DNA from 4 places in the Desulfosoma caldarium genome. Region 1 is predicted to be linked to each of the others. Evidence: riboswitches for the same ligand, from Rfam matches in the RefSeq annotation. Region 1 holds a riboswitch; each other region holds the start of a gene.

Region 1 (4,207 bases):
AAAGGCCCGGGAGATATGTGTCTCTCGGGTTTTCTTTTGATTCAAAGGGTGAGCCCCTCTTTGAAATGGTTTTGGTCAAGACCAAACCCTTCTCCACCGAATCGGAAAATGCCCAAGGAGAAGGGTTTGGCGGCAGGTGGCCTACGAGAGGCCTTTTACTTCTACCCTTCTTTCTTAGGATGACACTGCACGCACGTGGTCGGAGCGGTGGTTTGCGGATTTTCGGCCTTCAGTTTCTTGTGACAACCCTGACAATTGTTGTGGAAGGCCAGTTTCAAGTTGAGCTTTTGCTGTTCGGGAGGCAGTTTCTTTTCCCCTTTAATGGTCGGCTCATTATGGCACTCCTGGCACTTTTGCACAGGATCCCCTTCCTTCCATACGTTCTGGCCACCCTCGTACTTGTGATGACATTCCGTACAGGCGATCTTGTACTCCTCGGCGTGCTTCTTGTGCGCGAACTCAACGAGGGCCTTCGTGTGGCTGGGCCACAGGGTGGAATTCATGGTCATCACATCCGGAGCGTCCGCCGCCACGGCCATGAGGGCTCCCACAAACAGAGCCACGGCAACGCAAACCGACGGGCCAAACCAACGTTTTCCTTTCACGGTGTCACCTCCTTTCCCTCATACAGTTTGAGTTTGTGATTCCATTCACGCCCGCTATTCTAGTGAGCATGTCATGAAGCCGTCAAGGCTTTTTGGCCTTCAAATCGTTCCTTGACAGATCAGGAACGCCTTGGAGTATATAGGACAAAAAAGATGTGCTGGGCAGATCTCTCAAGAGGAGGCTTGTGATGCTGTTTATGGCCATCTATAGCTACGCTCCGGAAGATCGCGACCGCGTCATTCAGCGTACGGAACAACTTCCCGAAGTGCCGGGAACGGCCATGAAGGGGGAGTGGTTCGATGTGACGGGGCATCGCGTGTTTCGGCTTTTCGAAGCAGAAGATGAGACGCATCTCGCGGCGGCCGTCTTTCAGTGGACGGATTTAGGCGTGGCCGAAGTGGTGCCGGTGATGGAGACCAAAAAGGCGTTGAAGCTTTTGCGGCGAACATCGAAGAAACCCTAGGTTTGGTTCGACCGGGCCACCGGTCATCGCGGCGCAACCGGCCCGGCTAGATGGCGCCCTGCGGGTTTTCTACAGAAAAGAGTTTGAGCGGGGCGAGGCGTCGCTGTGGCTGTGTGGGGCTTCATGAGCGGTGAGCGGGACGGCTGAGCGCAGGCCGAGGAAGGCAACTCCTCGAAGGGCCCAAGAGCGGTCGAGAGAAACCTTCTCGAACACGAAGTCACGTCGACGGTTTCTGGGGAAAATTAAGGAAAGGAGAGAAAAGGCCCGCTTGCATTGACTCTAAGTACGCTGGGCGACGTCCGGGATGGTGCCCCGAAAAGAGCACGGGGAGAATAGGGAAGGCGGTGCAAAGCCGCCACGCTGGGCCGGCGCTGTAAGCGGGGATGCCTTCGGAAAAAAGCCACTGATTCCGGTCGTGAATCGGGAAGGCCCGAAGAGTCAGAAGATCCGCAAGTCAGAAGACCTGCCACCCGGACAATGAGTGGACCGAAAGTTTACCTGCGCCTCAAGGTAAGCCTTCGAGGTCTTGGGACCTCGAAGGCTTTTTTGTTGGAAAAGCGACAAATCAAGAGGGGAGTGGCATGCCTATGGAAAAAGAGCTTCAAAGCATTGTGGCCCGTATTGAACCGGCGGATTCGCACTGGGAAAAGCTCGCCTGGGAAAGACTGCGGTCTCAAATTCGGCCGAGAGGCTCCTTGGGACGGCTGGAGGAGATGGCCGCGCGACTGGGAGCCATCTTCCGAAGCGTGTCGCCCAGTGTGAGCAGAAAAATCATTTTCACCATGGCCGGTGATCACGGTGTAGCCGAAGAAGGCGTCAGTGCCTACCCGCAGGAAGTCACGGCGCAGATGGTCTTTAGTTTTCTCAAGGGCTGGGCGTCCATCAATATCTTGGCGGATCATGTGGGGGCTGAGGTGCGCGTGGTGGATTTGGGCGTGGCCTCCGATCTTCCTGAGGACTGGGCCGTGATTCGACGTAAGATCGGCAAAGGGACGCGCAACATAACGAAAGGACCGGCCATGGAACGCCATGAAGCTGTTCGTGGCCTAGTGGAGGGGGCTCGCCTGGTCATGGACGCCGTTCAAGACGAAGGTTTTCATCTGGTGGGCACAGGGGACATGGGCATCGGCAACACGACGCCGTCCACGGCCATCGTCGCGACCCTGACGGGGAAGCCCGTCAAGGACCTCACAGGGCGAGGCACCGGCATTGACGATGCCGCCTGGAATCGTAAAGTGCGGGCCGTGGAAAGGGCTTTGGCCGTTAACCGACCGAATGCCGCCGATCCGGTGGATGTTCTGGCCAAGGTGGGTGGATATGAAATCGCCGGGCTTGCCGGAGCGGTTCTCGGCGCTGCGGCGGTGCGCACGCCCGTGGTTTGCGACGGTTTCATTGCCACGGCGGGGGCGCTCATCGCCTGTCAGCTCGCGCCGTTCGCCAAGGATTATCTCTTTGTATCCCATCGCAGTCAGGAAGTGGGTCACGGGGCCATGATCGAGCTCTTGGGACTTTCCCCTTTGTTGGACCTGTCCATGCGGCTGGGGGAAGGCACGGGAGCGGCCTTGGCGATAAGCCTGGTGGAAGCTTCGGCGCGCGTCCTTCGGGACATCAAGACTTTTGAGGAAGCCGGCGTCACGGATACCGGACGTTGAAGCTGCGGTGCCGTCGCGGATGGTGCGGTCATGGCCTATCAATCCACCCGCACCACCGCGCCGCCTTGGACTTGAAGAATGGGATATTGGCGTTCCATGTGGCCGTCGGGTGCGAACCGCACGGGGCCCAGGGGTCCGTTGGGCAGTTCCACTCGAAGCAGCCACTGCCGAAAGCTCAGGCGATCGGGCCGGCCTTCCTTGAGGACGTGTTCTCGCGCATGCAGGGCCATCAGGGTTGCGGTGTAGCCTTGGGCCGCGAGAAAATCGGGTTCTTCACCGTAAGTTTCGCCATAGTCTCGCGCAAAGGCTTCCTGAACGGGGTCTTGCGCCTCGAAGGTGCCCCTCTGAAAGGCGGAAGGAAACAGCGCCCCTTCCAGGTACACGCCGCCCGCGGAGAGCAGGATCTTTTCTTCCCACAGATTCGTGCCCAAAAGCGTCACACCCACCACATTGTAATAGGGCAACTGCGGCGCGATTAAAGCGATGGTGTCGGCGGCGTCCGGAATGAAGAGGGCATCCAAGGGTGTTTCCGAAATATCCACCCCGAATCCTTTGGCCACATGCTGGGCAATAACCTGAATGGGACCCTTGAAATCGGTCATGCCGGCCGCGTAGGTGCTCTCCACCACCACTCTTCCGTCCAGCTCCAGAACCTTGCGAACAAAGATGTCCCTCAGAGCGCGCCCGTAAGGTTCTTCCGGGTAAAGCACGCCGAAGTTTCGAAACCCCATGGCGTTTCGACAATAAGTGAGCAGTGCGCCGATCATGTCCTGATGGTCCATGAAGGCGTGGAGAAGAAAAGGGGTCTGGGAGGTGACGTGGCGCTTTTCCGTAAAACTGACCACGGGAATTCCCTTTTCATTCACCGTGGAAAGAATGGCTTTGGCACTTTTCGGGTTCAGTGGCCCCAGCACGGCAAGGACGCGCTCTTCCTGCACCAGGTGGTTGAGAGCGCTCACAGCCACGTCCGGGTTGGCCTGGGTGTCCGCCAAAACCAACCGGGCTGAAGTCCCATGAAACAGCTTTTCCCAATGCCTCAAAGCCAGGGCCACACCCTTGACCAACCGCCGGCCGTGCGCGCTATGGGGGCCGCTCAGAGGTACCATGCACCCGAGTTTATGAGGATCCGCCTGGGGCAAGGGCCCCATGACCCCTCGAAGTTCTTCTTCGATGCGGCGGGCTATGGGATGTTGGGGATACTGGGCCATCAGCTTGAGCAGACCGTCCCGACGCCCTTGCGCGGGGCCCAACTGAAGGCGACGATAGAGCAAGAAAGGCACGAGGCGCTCGGCGGTGTAGGTCTGAAGGGCCCGTTCCACAGCGGGGCCTTCCAGGGTCAAGACCAGTGCAGAAGCCTCTTGGTCCAAAAGTCTTTGATCCTCAGGGCCGAGTTGCGCGGCGTAGCCCTTGTCGAGCCAGAAGAGAGCGCGGTCCACTTGGCCTGCCTCGCGATGCAGGCCCACCAAAAGTCGAATCAGTTGCTGTC
Region 2 (4,207 bases), 150 kb from region 1:
CCTCTCAGGGTCCAAATCGGGATTGCCCAAGGTGAACGAGTCGTTGGCGTAGTTTTCATAGAACGTGGGTTCCTTAATGCCTTTGGCTGCCGCCAGCCGTAAGGTTGTTCCCGTCTCGCGAAGTTCAAAGGCCGCCGCGCCTCGCGGTGTCACCTTGGTGCCAAAGGCACTGTTGTCTTCCACCCGAAATCCCGCCACCAGGTGAAGGCGCGACAAAAGGCTCAGCTGTTCCTGAACGTAGACCGCATCGTTGGTCCGGTCTGCATTGAGCTTTGTCGTATCGAAGTAGATGCTTTCCTGCGCATAGTCTTCCTGGTCCCGTTCGTAACCCACCGTCAGGACCGAAGTCACCGCCTCCGTCGGCTTCCAGTTCAGGTTGGCGTGATAGTCCACTGTCGCCCGCACTTCGTTGTAGCGCCCATAGGATTCGGCAAAATCGGTTTCTTCATTGAAGGGATCCAGATTGCGGCGCAGATTGCGATGATATCCCACACTGACCACATTTTCCCACCAGGGCGTGCTTTGCACTCTGGCCGACACACCCACCAATACATCTTGTTCCCGTTGGGTCTGGTTTGGATCCAAGGGAGAATATTTATCCCCTGCGCTTTCCGTGGGGTATTCGTAGCGGCTGTCGCTCAGTCGACCCACGAGGCTCACTTCCCAAGTGTCCTTGGGAAAGAAATCAAACCGTGAGCTGAAAGTGTTATTCCAATAATCGTTGTTGATTTTCAGAATGCCACCGTCGTCCCTTCGACCGTAGGCGGCAGAGTATCCGAAAAGGTCGGTGCCACCGGAAACGCGCACTTTTTGTTCCCCAAAATAGCGACCGCGGTCCGATCGAAGTCCATGGGCCGTGGACACTTCCACGGACGCGGGGCCGCTTCCGGATTTGGTGAAGATCTGAACCACTCCACCGATGGCGTCGGACCCATACAGCGCGCTTTGTGGACCTCGAACGATTTCAATCCGTTCGATATTGTCTGTGGAAAGATTTTCCCAGTAAAAATCGCCACCGCCCAGGTTCACCTGCACACCGTCAATGAGGACCAGGGTATAGTTGGGTTCGCCCCCCCGGGGGAAAACCACGGTCTGGGAACCGGGAGACCCAAACCGAATGGTCTGAAACCCGGCCACATCTCGAAGCAATTCCGCCACATCGGTGGCTCGGCGCGCCTGAATGTCCTCTTCCGTGATGACCGTGGTGGAAATCCCCAGATGCTGCCTGGGAACCGCCGTTCGGGTTGCCGTCACCACCACATCTTCGACCTCCCGTACGGCTGAATCGGCCGAGTGAGCCGGCATCGCATGCATCGCCACCAGAATGACAAATAAAAACAACCCCAAAAGCTTGGCCCAAAAAGGTTTTTGTCGAAAAACCTGGAGCGGCCTGAAGCCCATCACAGAAAGCGCCCCTGTGCGGTCCGCGGCAATGAAGCTGGCTTCGAAGGTTCCTCTCCTTTCCAGAATGCTCCGCATGGTTCCCCCCTTTCCTAGAGTTCCATGTGGGGGCCCGCGACCACATGGCCAAAAAAATCCCGAGTTCCTCAAGAACCCGGGATCTCCCTTTTTCATCCGGCGGTCTCGTGGGCTCATGCCCTGTGCACCCGAGGGCTTGCCCAAACCCTTGACCCAGGCAGGTCTTCTGACTTTCGGATCATCCTACCGGCTGCGCCTTCCCACCCTGTCGAAAAGGGCAGTGGCTTTTGATAGCAGCCTTCGTTCCCGATCACAGCGGCGGGCCCGTTCCCGATTTTCACGGGATTCCCTATTAAGCCATACGGCACCTGGTCGCGAATTTGCTACCAATACCATTGTCGGGTGTCAAGCAGGGAAAATTCCTCCGGTGGTGCTCGTCCTCAAGAAAGTGGATCTTTTGAAAGACAACGTCGCGCGGCTTCCCATGATGGAATCTCATGCCGGCCCGCGATCCTTTGGGGCCGTGGTGCCGCTGTCGGCGCTTACGGGAGATGGCGTGCCGCAGCTCCTGGCCGAACTGGAAAAATGGCTTCCCGAAGGGCCTCAATACGATCCGAACGATGCCGTGACAGATCAGCTGAAACGGTTTTTGGTGTCAGAAATCGTATGAGAAAAAGCATTTCACCTGAAAGAAGAGAAAATTCTTTGCGCCACGGCCGTGACCGTGGACGTCTTTCGCAAGCAGGCCGAGAAAAACCTCCTCCGCATCGAGGCCACTATTTATGCGGAGCGGGATTTCCTAGGGGGCATCGTGATCGGCAAAGGGGGCCCGCAGCTCAAAGAAGTTGGGCAGATCGCTCGAAAAGACGTGGAACGGCTTTTGGGGTGCCGCGTGTCCTTGGGTTTGTGTGTGCGCGTGCCGAAAAACCCGCGTCGGGACCCGCGGCGGCTCAGGGAGTTCGGGTATCGCCTGCCGCGGAAAGGGTCGCGGGCATGCGGTGAGGTTTGGCGCGCGGCGGCACGCCGTGAAAAGGGACTCTATGGGCGGTGCGCTCAGGTGTCCTCGCGGGCGTGGGGGGGGAGGAAAATTCCGAGTAGGGCAAAAACGCGAGAGTCCTTAGGCGGGGCGCACGCTTTTTGTGCGCCCCGGTGCTTTTCGGGACCATATGCTGGATCGCGCCCCCGGCTCAAGCTTTCCTCTCTGAAGGCCTGTGAAAAGAGGCATGCAAAAGCGTGGGGCGCCGAGATGCAAAAGGATGGGCAGCTAGAGAAGATGATAGCTCCTGAGAATAGATGCCAGATCCTCGTTTTTGGCAGCAAATTCGCGCAGGGCCAGGATCACGTCCCGAAGACGGCCTTCCCGCTCCAGATCTTCCTTGGTCTCCTTTTTCGCTTGCGAGACGATGGTCCGGCGGTCCCAATAGGCGAAGCCGATGACCGCCACCACCAGGGACGTGAAAATGCCGGCGAGAATGTACAGAAAGTGCATGAGCTGATCAAAGCGTTTATCCACTTGCTCAAAGCGTTTGTCCACTTGTTCAAAGCGCTTATCGATCTGTTCAAAGCGTTTGTCGATCTGTTCAAAGATCTTGTTGATTTGTTCAAAGCGTTTGTCGATTTCCAGCATGCGGGTGCGCAATTCGATGAGCAGATCTCGATCTTGGCGGGTGAATCCTGGTTCTTGGGCGAGCACGGAGCCGGAAGCGGTCAGCACCCCGATAAGCATGGCCATGAGGAACACAACAAGCCATACGCGTTGTTGTTTTTTCATCGCGGCCTCCTTCAAACGCTTTATCAATAAAATAATCACGAGGCGTCGGGCCGGGCAAGGTGAGCGCGTTTCCCCAAATCACCCCCTATTGACCGGCGAAACTTGGCGGGGCCCTGGGCCCGCGGGGCTCTCAACACCTTCACCACGTCGCGACCACAACGCCTGGCCAGCCCAAAGGGCTCCACCTGACGAAGCATTCGGCATGACCCTTCGTCGACCTTCAACTCATCGAGATCCGCGACACACGCTCCCCCTGCCAAATTGAGCAAAATCAGCGCCATGACCATGTGCTCATCACCCCAACCTTGCCGGCCCCTCTCCCGAATCTTCACATGCCGCCTGATGGCATGGCGCATCCCTTCCGCATGTGCCAGGTCGAGATAGGCGGGAAGCCCCGCCAGCGAGGTTTTTTCTTTTTTTAATGGTGGATCTGGAAATCCCTAGCAGCTACCTTTTCTTTCACACCCGCGCCCCCCAAAGACTCACCGTTTCAAAGAAAAGGGTTCCAAGCGCGGCTCTTCCACGACCTTTTAAACCGCCGGGCTATTGAATCGTTCCAAAGGAGTGTTCCGGACCAGGAAACACGCCGGATTCCACTTCCTGCCGGTATCGGCTCACCGCCTCCTCGAGTCTTCGTCCCAACGTATCGTACTGTTTCACAAAGCGAGGAAGAAACCGGTCAAACAGTCCCACCAGGTCATGGATCACCAAGACTTGGCCGTCACAGGCCGGCCCGGCGCCGATGCCGATGGTGGGAATGGGCACGGCTTCTGTGATGCGCCGGGCCACCTGCGCCGGTATGGCTTCCAGAACCAAACTGAAACAGCCGGCCTGGGACAAAGCGATGGCGTCGTCCACCAGTTTTTTGGCCGCTTCTTCGTCCTTTCCCTGCACCTTAAATCCGCCCAGTTTCGCGATGCTCTGGGGGGTCAAACCCAAATGCCCCTGCACCGGAATGCCCGCTTCCACGATGGCCTCCACCTGCTTCAACACCGAAGCGCCGCCTTCCAGCTTGAC
Region 3 (4,207 bases), on a different contig from region 1:
TGGCCTTCGTGGCCGAAATGTGCGTCGTGCTTGCCCCCGTGATGAGCCTGATGGGAAGCCTGGGTGCAGTGATCGTGCTCATGTTTTGGGGTTGTGGCATCGTGATGATGGCCCATGATTGCCCTCCATGCCCGCGAAATCATTTCATGTCCGTGGTGTGCACCCAAAAGACGGCCCCGATCTCCACGGGTTTGGGTTTCCCGTCCTTTTTGAGCTTCCAGGAAGCCTCGCTGAGCGCGGCAAAGCCCCACCAGCCCGCGCGAGGCATGGCGTAGGTGAACACACCGTTCCCGTCGGCCTTAATCACCTGAGTCACGTACGGATCGGAAGGGGCTGCCACCCTGGATGGATTATCCGGGGATTCGTTGAGGTATTCCACTTCCACTTCCGCATACGGGACGGGCTTTCCTTTGAGAAGCACGCGGCCGGTAAACACATTGCCGGTCCACAGTCCATAGGGCCTTGTCAACGGCACGATTTCCGTCTCCAGCCCCACGGGCTCGTCCCAGCCTTCTTCCAGGCCAAGGGCCTGGACGCACACCTTTGTATAGTGCACAATGTATTTGTCCTCCGCGGGTTCCCAGTACGGGTTGGGTTCCATGAAAAAGACATAGTTTCCGGGCTTTCGAACCGTATAGGTGGTTTCCCAGTACGTGAAGTCGCTGTCCTGATCGGCGCCACGCCCTTTGCGGGCTTGCAGGGAAGTGGTTAAATCCGTTGTCTGGCCCAAGCGCACAAAGCCGAAACGCTTGGGCTTGACCATTTCCATGTAGTGCCCCTCCATGGGATGGAGGAACTTGGCCTGCACCGTGAGGGTCTTAGAATCTTCCGGCGTGACAATGTCGTCGGAAGGCAGAATGAGCCCAAAATGAGCCAGGGACGACCCCGTGCCCAAAAAACCGCTCAATAAAACCATGGCCAAGACCGAAACGGCGATGCGATGATTCATGACAACCTCCTTTGTTCGATGTGCTTGGGTTGTTGAAGGAGAAAAAATTCCACGAGGTCTTCGTGACCGGAGGTTCATGGCGTGAGGGACGGCATCCCTCAAGCTGTGTGGGCCGGGCTTGAAAGGCTTCGACCTTTCCTTAACGAACTAAAGTGAAGGAAAACACAACACGTGTCAAGGCACTCACAGGTTTCAGACCGCTTTAAAAAGGATTCAAGAATGCGACAAGACCGCCCTGAGAATAACCAGGCAGCGAGCAGTGATCTTGTGGCCGACTACAGGGATGATTGCTGAGCGGGGTTTCTGGACGTAAGTTTACGTCTCAGATTCGTGCGGCCCGGTCAGAGTTTTCGCTTTCTCATCACGGCGGCGCAAAGACCCAAGATGGAACGGGTGGTGGCCCATAACGGCGGCACGGTGCTTCAGATTGTGGAAACGGAAGACGCCATCCAAATGACCGTGGGCAAAGCCCCTGAGGTGTAGGATATGTTGGCGTCTACCAGGGGTCGTAAAATCCCAACGGGGCTGCTCACAGTCCAAGAGCTTCGCAAGGCGCCACAATATTTCGCACCGTATGCCGCTTCTGCAGGGACCGTTCACAGAGGAAGGGCCAGGGGGCTTTTGGCGTCTCAAATGGTCCCGCAGGGGGTCGAGAAAATTTCTCTTGACAAGGGTGAGGCCGGAGCGGTAGCAGGAAGTCACAAGTTGCCGGAGCGATCAGGTGCTTGCTGCTTAAAAGGGAATCCCGTGAAAGTCGGGAGCGGTCCCGCCGCTGTGAACGGGGACGGCGCTTGCGACGAAACCACTGACGCCGCCAAGGCGTTGGGAAGGTGCAAGCGCTCGGACGATCCGTGAGCCAGAAGACCTGCCTGATCGTTGGGAAATGCGGCACGGGTGCATGCCGTCATGTTTCCCGCGTGAGGACTAAGCGAAACTGGGTGCAATCCTTAGAGCCGTCGGCTCTAAGGATTTTTTTTGGGGAAAAAGGCGGCCCACCTTTTTCCCAGCACCACCCTCCTCATCGTTCCATTTACCCTTTGACCGCCCGGGGTTGCACCCATGGGCCCCGGGCGCCTTCAAAAAACGGAGGATTCTGATGAAAAGAGGATTGATTGTCTATGTGACCCAAGGGGGAGAACTCCACGAGGACAGCTGGGGTTCCTATGCCTGCATGGACCGCTTTGGCGCGCACGCCATCGGCGTGGCTCGCTCGGAATTCGAGATTGCCGAAAACTGGTGGCGCATGCTCACCCAAGGCATGCAGGAAATCCTCTGTGTTCGAGCTCAGGTGGACGGCGAACGCGGCATGTCCATCATCGGAGCCCCCCTGCGTCTTTGCGGTTAAGGGAGAGCCGGCGAGGACACCGCGTGGACGCGGTGCAACCCTGGAAAGGGCTTGGGGTTGTGCGGCGCTTCGCAGGCAAGAAGTCAAGCCTTTTGCGTTCAAAGGGAGGAATATCGTATGGTGGCCAAGTTAAGAAAAGGCGCGTGGGTTCTTCTCGTACAACTGGGATTGGTGGGGATGGTTCTGGGAAGCACGGGAGTTAAAAAGGCGATGGCCAAGCATGAATCCGCCGAAGAGGCAAAGCCGGCCATTCTCGTGGTGGCCTTTGGAACGAGTGTTCCGGAAGCCCAAAAAGCCTACGATCTCATCGACCAGCGCATCGCAGCGGCTTTCCCTAAAGTGGAAAGGCGCTGGGCCTACACCTCCAGCATCATACGCAAAAAACTTCGCGCTCAGGGCCAATCCCTCGATGCTCCGGAAACCGCCCTGGCCAAGCTCATGGAGGATGGTTTTACACACGTGGCCGTCATGTCACTGCATATCATTCCGGGAGCGGAGTTTCATGATCTTTACACAAACGCCCGGTTCTTCGCGCAGATGGTGGGCGGCTTCAAAAAAGTCACCTTTGCACAGCCCCTCATCTCATCCGCCGAAGACATGGTCCAGGTGGCGCGAGCCATGGCAGAGAGTGTGCCTTTAGAGCGAAAGCCCAATGAAGCGGTGATCTACATGGGGCACGGCAGTGAGCACCATCCCGCCGATGCCGCCTACGTCGCCATGGACAGCTACTTTCGAAAACAGGATAGCAACATGTATCTTGCCACGGTGGAAGGGGCTCTTCCCTTTGAAAACGTTCTGTCCACTTTAAAAAGCCGCCGCGTGCCCAAGGCCTACTTGGTGCCCTTCATGGTTGTCGCCGGTGACCACGCTCGCAACGATATGGCAGGTGAAGAGCCCGACAGTTGGAAATCTCAGCTGGAAGCCCAGGGCATTAAGGCGGTTCCGGTCTTTCGCGGCATGGGAGAAGTTCCGGCGGTGGTGGACGTTTGGATCCGTCACCTGCAATCGGCCATGGAGGCTTTGGGAATGCCATAACTGCACGGTACATCGGCCACGCATTTGCCGCACACATCCACCAGGGGAAGATCCTTGAAGTGGCGATCGTTTTCCAAGAGCTGGGCGTAGCAGCGATGCCGGTCCAGCCCGTCGAGGGTGAGTGCTCCAAAGGTGCAGCGGCGAACGCATGCCGTGCACGGATGACCCGATTTGGCGAGGCAGTATTCCACGGTGGGGCGTGGCGTCGGCGCCATGGGTTTGGTCGTCACCAAACTGCCCAGTCGGCCGCACGCCCCTTGATGCGTGATGAGCTGGTGATGAACGCCAAAGGTTCCGAGCCCGGCAATGTAGCCCAGATGCTTGTGAGACCATCGGCTGACGAGGCGTTTTTCATCGAAATTGTGGGTTGCCGGCGTGGTAGCGCTGTCATAGCCTTCCTGGGCCAAATGATGCTTCAGGGCTTCGCAGATCTCGGCAATGAGGGCGTTGGTGGCCACGTAGGCTTCGGCCCAGGAGCGGGCAGCGTAAGGCGTATCCGATCGGTTTTTCTTGGCGAGGTCTTTTCGAAACGGCAAAAAAAAGACGATCACCGAAGCCGCGAAAGGCAGAAGGTCCTGCGGCCGAGCATGATCGGGCGCGGCAACCTCCCTCAGTTTTTCAAACAAAGGATCCTCGACTCCAGCGACGCCGACACACACAGGAAGTCGCCAATAGATGTTCCCGCCGTGACGGTCGGCCCAAGCGCGCATGGACGTTTCTATGATGTCCTGAAGCTTTGTGCCCATCCAAGACCCTCTCTTACCCAAAAAGGTTTTCACGAACCGCCGGGTTTTTTCACTCATTGCGACGCACGGATCAAGTCTTTACAATGCGAAGCGGTGCACATGACGATTCCAAAGATTTCCGGACCCTGGTGG
Region 4 (4,207 bases), on a different contig from region 1:
GGCTGTTCGGCCATATGACGGTGGACGAAATACGGGAACGCATCATCGGTGATCAGCTGAACGTCACCTGTCCTGAATGTGGAGAGATTCATCTGACCGTGGAAGAGGCGGAAGCGGCTTCGGCACGCCGCGTGCGGGATTCTGCCCGTTTCAAAAGACTCCTTGAAGAAACAGGGGAAAACGCCCCGAAAGGGTGACGAGAAAAGCCCCAGAGCTTACGGACGCGGTGGTCCCTCAAGGAGGGGACTTGACAGCACCCCAATGAGAGTTAACTTTTTGGCGAAAGCGTAGGTCATGAAAAACTCTCATTAAAGGAGGTACTGGACATGCTCGGATTGGTTCCGCGTTCGCGAAGGGAGTCGCTCCTTGCATGGCCGAGGGCCTTCGACTGGATGGACCGATTCTTTGAGGAAGCCCTTCCGGCCGTGTGGGGCGAGGACAAAGTGCTGATGCCGGCCTTTGACATTTCCGAAACGGAAGATAAGATTGTTGTCAAAGCCGATCTTCCCGGCGTGGATGTGAAGGATCTGGACATCAGCATCACGGATAACGTGTTGACCGTTAAAGGGGAAAAGCGCCAGGAAAAGGAAGAGAAAGGGGAATCTTTCCACCGCGTGGAACGCCGATACGGTTCGTTTGCCCGATCCTTTAGTTTGCCGGCGGAAGTGAAGGCGGAAGGGATCGAGGCGGTCTACAAAGACGGTGTGCTGCGCATCGAGATTCCCAAGGCCGAAGCGTCTCGGCCAAAGAGGATTGAAGTGAAGCACTAAGAACGTGTCATAAACCCTAGGAATCAAGGCCAAAACGGTCGATTCTGTGACCGCGCTTTTCTTGGCCTTCAGGTCCGGATCATGTAGGGGCAGCCCTTGTGGCTGCCCCTATTTTGGTGAGGCACGGGGTCATCGGGTCAGTCGCGGGGGCCTGTGCTCCTACGTAATGCCCGGATATCGATGCGCGTGCGCAAAAGGCCGGCCCGGGTGGGGGCAGCAGGGCAGCCGACATGTTCACCCCGTGCCCATACCGACGGGTTGTCGTTGTTTTAAACTGATGCACCTCATGCGGCAGCGACATGTGCACCCCATGCGGCAACACCATTTGGATCACATGGCGTAACAACATTTGAACCCACAACCGGCCACGACACCGTAGGGGCAGCCCCTGTGGCTGCCCCTACATGGGTCAGACACGGGGTCATCGGGGCCGGCAGGGGGGCCTGCCCTGAGCCGAGGCATCCATGCCGATTGACAGGAAATCCGGCCGTTCGACGGTGCGTTCATTCAGATGCGCCATAGATCGTCGGGTTCCAATGTGGTCGCGAGGGGATTTTCGAGGTTATTCGACCTGCGTTGGGGGTTGTCCGGTTGACATCGTGCTCGCGTGCCACCTTCGCGATGGTTTTGTGGCCCTTGAGAATGTCCAGCACGATCTCCATTTAACCGTCCATCTTTGGCTTTGAACTGGCTTAGCGACTGTTCCCCCATCACACACACCTTTTCCGGACCAAATCGACGGCTTATGGCTGGTCAGTCCGATGCGGGGTCACGATAAACGTCTCTTATTCTGAGCCCTTCAAAGAGCTCAGGACCTAAAGCGGGGTCATAATCTTTTTTTTCACGACGGCCATGGTGATTTTCGGCCCATGGGGGACCCATCGTCCCTTTCCATGGGTCAAGGTTATGAACCCCCGGGCAAACGGGTTGCAGGTTTCCACCTTGACAGGCCCCGAGGTTCGTGGCAGAAAAGCCATGAATGCGGTAACGGTTTTCCAGCATCCCGGAACACGGTGAAAATCCGTGGCGGTCCCGCCGCTGTGATCGGGGATGAAGGAGCGCGAAGGTTCGAGCGGTCGAACCGGTCACTTTCGGGGAACACCCCGAGGGGAAGGCTGCGGTCCTTCAGATGATCCGAGAGCCAGAAGACCTGCTGGAAAACATGAGGCCGGGCAACCGATGGCAAAGGAAGCCCGGAGTTCATCTGCGTATGCGGATGGCTCCGGGCTTTTTATTTGGTCCGCGGCCAAAATGTGATGATTCCAGAAGATCAACTGAGGAGGAAAACCATGAAGAAAGCAAACCGCATCATTGCGTACCGTCGGCGATGCCGAAAGTTGGGCGATTCGACGGGCTTGTCCCATTACATTTTGCTGACCCCTAGTCACAAAGAGAAACAGGACAAGTAAATGGGTCATGAAGTTTTCCTTAAGGGCCGTCCCCGCTACGCCAATAGCGGCTTTGGGCCTTGTTTTGCCGTGCTGGACATCGGTTTGCCGAATCGCGTCGCGGTCGTCGAGCCGAACAGTGCCTATTGGGCCGTTGTGGAGGCGGAATCGCTGCCGGACGCCTTGTCCGGGCCTCTGCTCCAGGACTTTTTGGCGCAAAGGGAAGGCTTTGAAGCCGAGATGCAGCGTCTCCGTTTTGGGTTGACGCCTTCGGCCGTCTATTTCAACCCGACGGAACGGTGCAACTTCAACTGCACGTACTGTTATCTTCCGGAAGACATGCGCCGAAACGGCGCAACCATGACGCCGGAAGAGGTGGCACGAGCCCTGGAGCGTCTGGCAGAGTATTTTGACCGGACACTGGAGCCCGATGCAACACCGCAGCTCATCTTTCACGGCTCGGAGCCCATGTTGGCTCGAGATGCGGTCTTTTCGGCCATCGACCGCTTTCGAGGGAGGTTCCTGTTTGGGATTCAGACCAATGCGACCCTTCTGGATGACGAGGCCATCGATTTTCTCACGTCCCGAGGGGTTGGCATCGGCATCTCTCTGGACGCCCATGAAGCCATCGTGGCGGATAAGGTTCGAAAAAATTGGCTTGGAAAGGGGGCGTTTGCTCAAGTGCGCCGGGTCATGGAGCGGCTGGCATTGTACCCGGCCTTTAACGTGATCACGACGGTCACTCGAGAAAATGTGGCGCTCCTGCCGGAGCTGGTAGATTTTTATCACGACGCCGGCGTTGGCGTGGTGATGTTCAACCCCGTGCGGTGTACCCGCCAAGGAGGCATGGATCTCAAGCCCGATGATGCCGTCCTGGCCGAAGCGTTCTGCGCAGCTTTGGACAGAACGTACGCCTTGTTTGAAAAAACTTCAAGAAAGCTGGTTGTTGCCAATTTTGCCAACGTTCTGGCAGGAGTGGTTGGTCCGACAGGCCGGCGGCTCATGTGTGACATTTCCCCGTGCGGCGGCGGCCGCTGTTTCTTCGCCGTGTCCGCCCAAGGGGATCTGTTTCCATGCAGTGAGTTCATCGGGTTTCCCGAATACCGAGGCGGAAACCTGTTTCGGGACGACATTGCGGGCGTTTTGGAAAGCCATCCCTTTCAGGCTGTGACGCGCCGCAAGGTGGAAAACATCGAGCCTTGTGGACGATGTGCCGTGCGGCATTTTTGCGGAGCGCCTTGCCCTGCGGAGGTGCAGGCGGTCAGTGGCAGGTTGGAGGCGCCGAGTCCTTACTGCCACTTTTACGAGGAACAGGTCCGCTACGCCTTCCGCGTGGTGGCTCAAGGGCGCGAAGCCGCGTACCTGTGGAATGGGTGGGAGTCGGAAACGGAAGAAACCTATCGGTGTGCCTAAAAAAGAACAACGCCGCGGACGGAAACCCTGCGCCTGCGAACGCAAAGACCCTTACGCCGCAGGCGCATGGGTGCTACTGCCAGCTGACCACATCGGCGTTTTCACCTTCTCCACCTTCCTGTCCATCCGCACCCAATGAATAGAGGTCATAGTCTCCATGTTGCCCGGGGGATCGGTACACATAGTCGCGGCCCCAGGGATCCTTGGGAACGTCCTTGGGTAGATAGGGCCCGTCCCATGTGTCGGCGCCTGGATTGACCCTCAAGGCCTGAAGGCCCTCTTCGGTGGTGGGGTACCGGCCCACGTCGAGACGATAAGCATCCAAGGCCGTGCCCAGAAGAGCGATCTGCGCCTTGGCGGCTTTGACCTTGGATGCGCCGACTTTCTGGAACATCTTGGGCGCCACCAGAGCGGCCAAAAGCCCCAAAATGACCATGACGATGAGCAGTTCAATGAGCGTAAAACCTCGAAGGCTTCGTTTCTGCAACCGATCTTTTCCGTCTTGTGGCTTTTTCCACCCTTGGTGCCTTGCCGGCCTCGCCTGCAAAAGTGAGCGACTATTCATAGTTTCCTCATCGGGTGCATGCTTTGAAACCGTTCCGAACACAGCCGTTGGAGCGTAAAAGCTTTGGAGCG

The links. Region 1 has a riboswitch for cobalamin ahead of cobT (nicotinate-nucleotide--dimethylbenzimidazole phosphoribosyltransferase). Riboswitches for the same ligand answer to the same signal wherever they lie in the genome.
Region 2: another riboswitch for cobalamin. It lies ahead of EDC27_RS05955 (TonB-dependent receptor plug domain-containing protein); the one in region 1 lies ahead of cobT (nicotinate-nucleotide--dimethylbenzimidazole phosphoribosyltransferase).
Region 3: another riboswitch for cobalamin. It lies ahead of EDC27_RS05020 (hypothetical protein); the one in region 1 lies ahead of cobT (nicotinate-nucleotide--dimethylbenzimidazole phosphoribosyltransferase).
Region 4: another riboswitch for cobalamin. It lies ahead of cbpB (peptide-modifying radical SAM enzyme CbpB); the one in region 1 lies ahead of cobT (nicotinate-nucleotide--dimethylbenzimidazole phosphoribosyltransferase).

Annotation. Positions count from the first base shown of each region.
Region 1 covers NZ_RJVA01000011.1:166,085-170,291, forward strand. The annotation lists gene EDC27_RS06650 (cytochrome c3 family protein) at 162-605, opposite strand; gene EDC27_RS06655 (DUF3303 domain-containing protein) at 794-1,069, shown strand; cobalamin riboswitch at 1,358-1,553, shown strand; gene cobT (nicotinate-nucleotide--dimethylbenzimidazole phosphoribosyltransferase) at 1,657-2,721, shown strand; gene EDC27_RS06665 (ABC transporter substrate-binding protein) at 2,760-4,207, opposite strand, start outside.
Region 2 covers NZ_RJVA01000011.1:18,758-22,964, reverse strand. The annotation lists gene EDC27_RS05955 (TonB-dependent receptor plug domain-containing protein) at 1-1,479, opposite strand, end outside; cobalamin riboswitch at 1,619-1,806, opposite strand; gene EDC27_RS15785 (ERA-like protein 1) at 1,847-2,089, shown strand; partial or broken gene EDC27_RS17020 (KH domain-containing protein) at 2,138-2,335, shown strand; gene EDC27_RS16485 (hypothetical protein) at 2,684-3,190, opposite strand; gene panB (3-methyl-2-oxobutanoate hydroxymethyltransferase) at 3,734-4,207, opposite strand, start outside.
Region 3 covers NZ_RJVA01000010.1:381,740-385,946, reverse strand. The annotation lists gene EDC27_RS05030 (hypothetical protein) at 1-116, opposite strand, end outside; gene EDC27_RS05025 (DUF4198 domain-containing protein) at 140-949, opposite strand; cobalamin riboswitch at 1,652-1,836, shown strand; gene EDC27_RS05020 (hypothetical protein) at 2,046-2,294, shown strand; gene EDC27_RS05015 (sirohydrochlorin cobaltochelatase) at 2,412-3,329, shown strand; gene EDC27_RS05010 (epoxyqueuosine reductase) at 3,290-4,075, opposite strand.
Region 4 covers NZ_RJVA01000010.1:247,763-251,969, reverse strand. The annotation lists gene EDC27_RS04335 (hypothetical protein) at 1-197, shown strand, start outside; gene EDC27_RS04330 (Hsp20/alpha crystallin family protein) at 327-770, shown strand; gene EDC27_RS15915 (hypothetical protein) at 1,274-1,432, opposite strand; cobalamin riboswitch at 1,750-1,942, shown strand; gene cbpB (peptide-modifying radical SAM enzyme CbpB) at 2,180-3,571, shown strand; gene gspG (type II secretion system major pseudopilin GspG) at 3,645-4,058, opposite strand.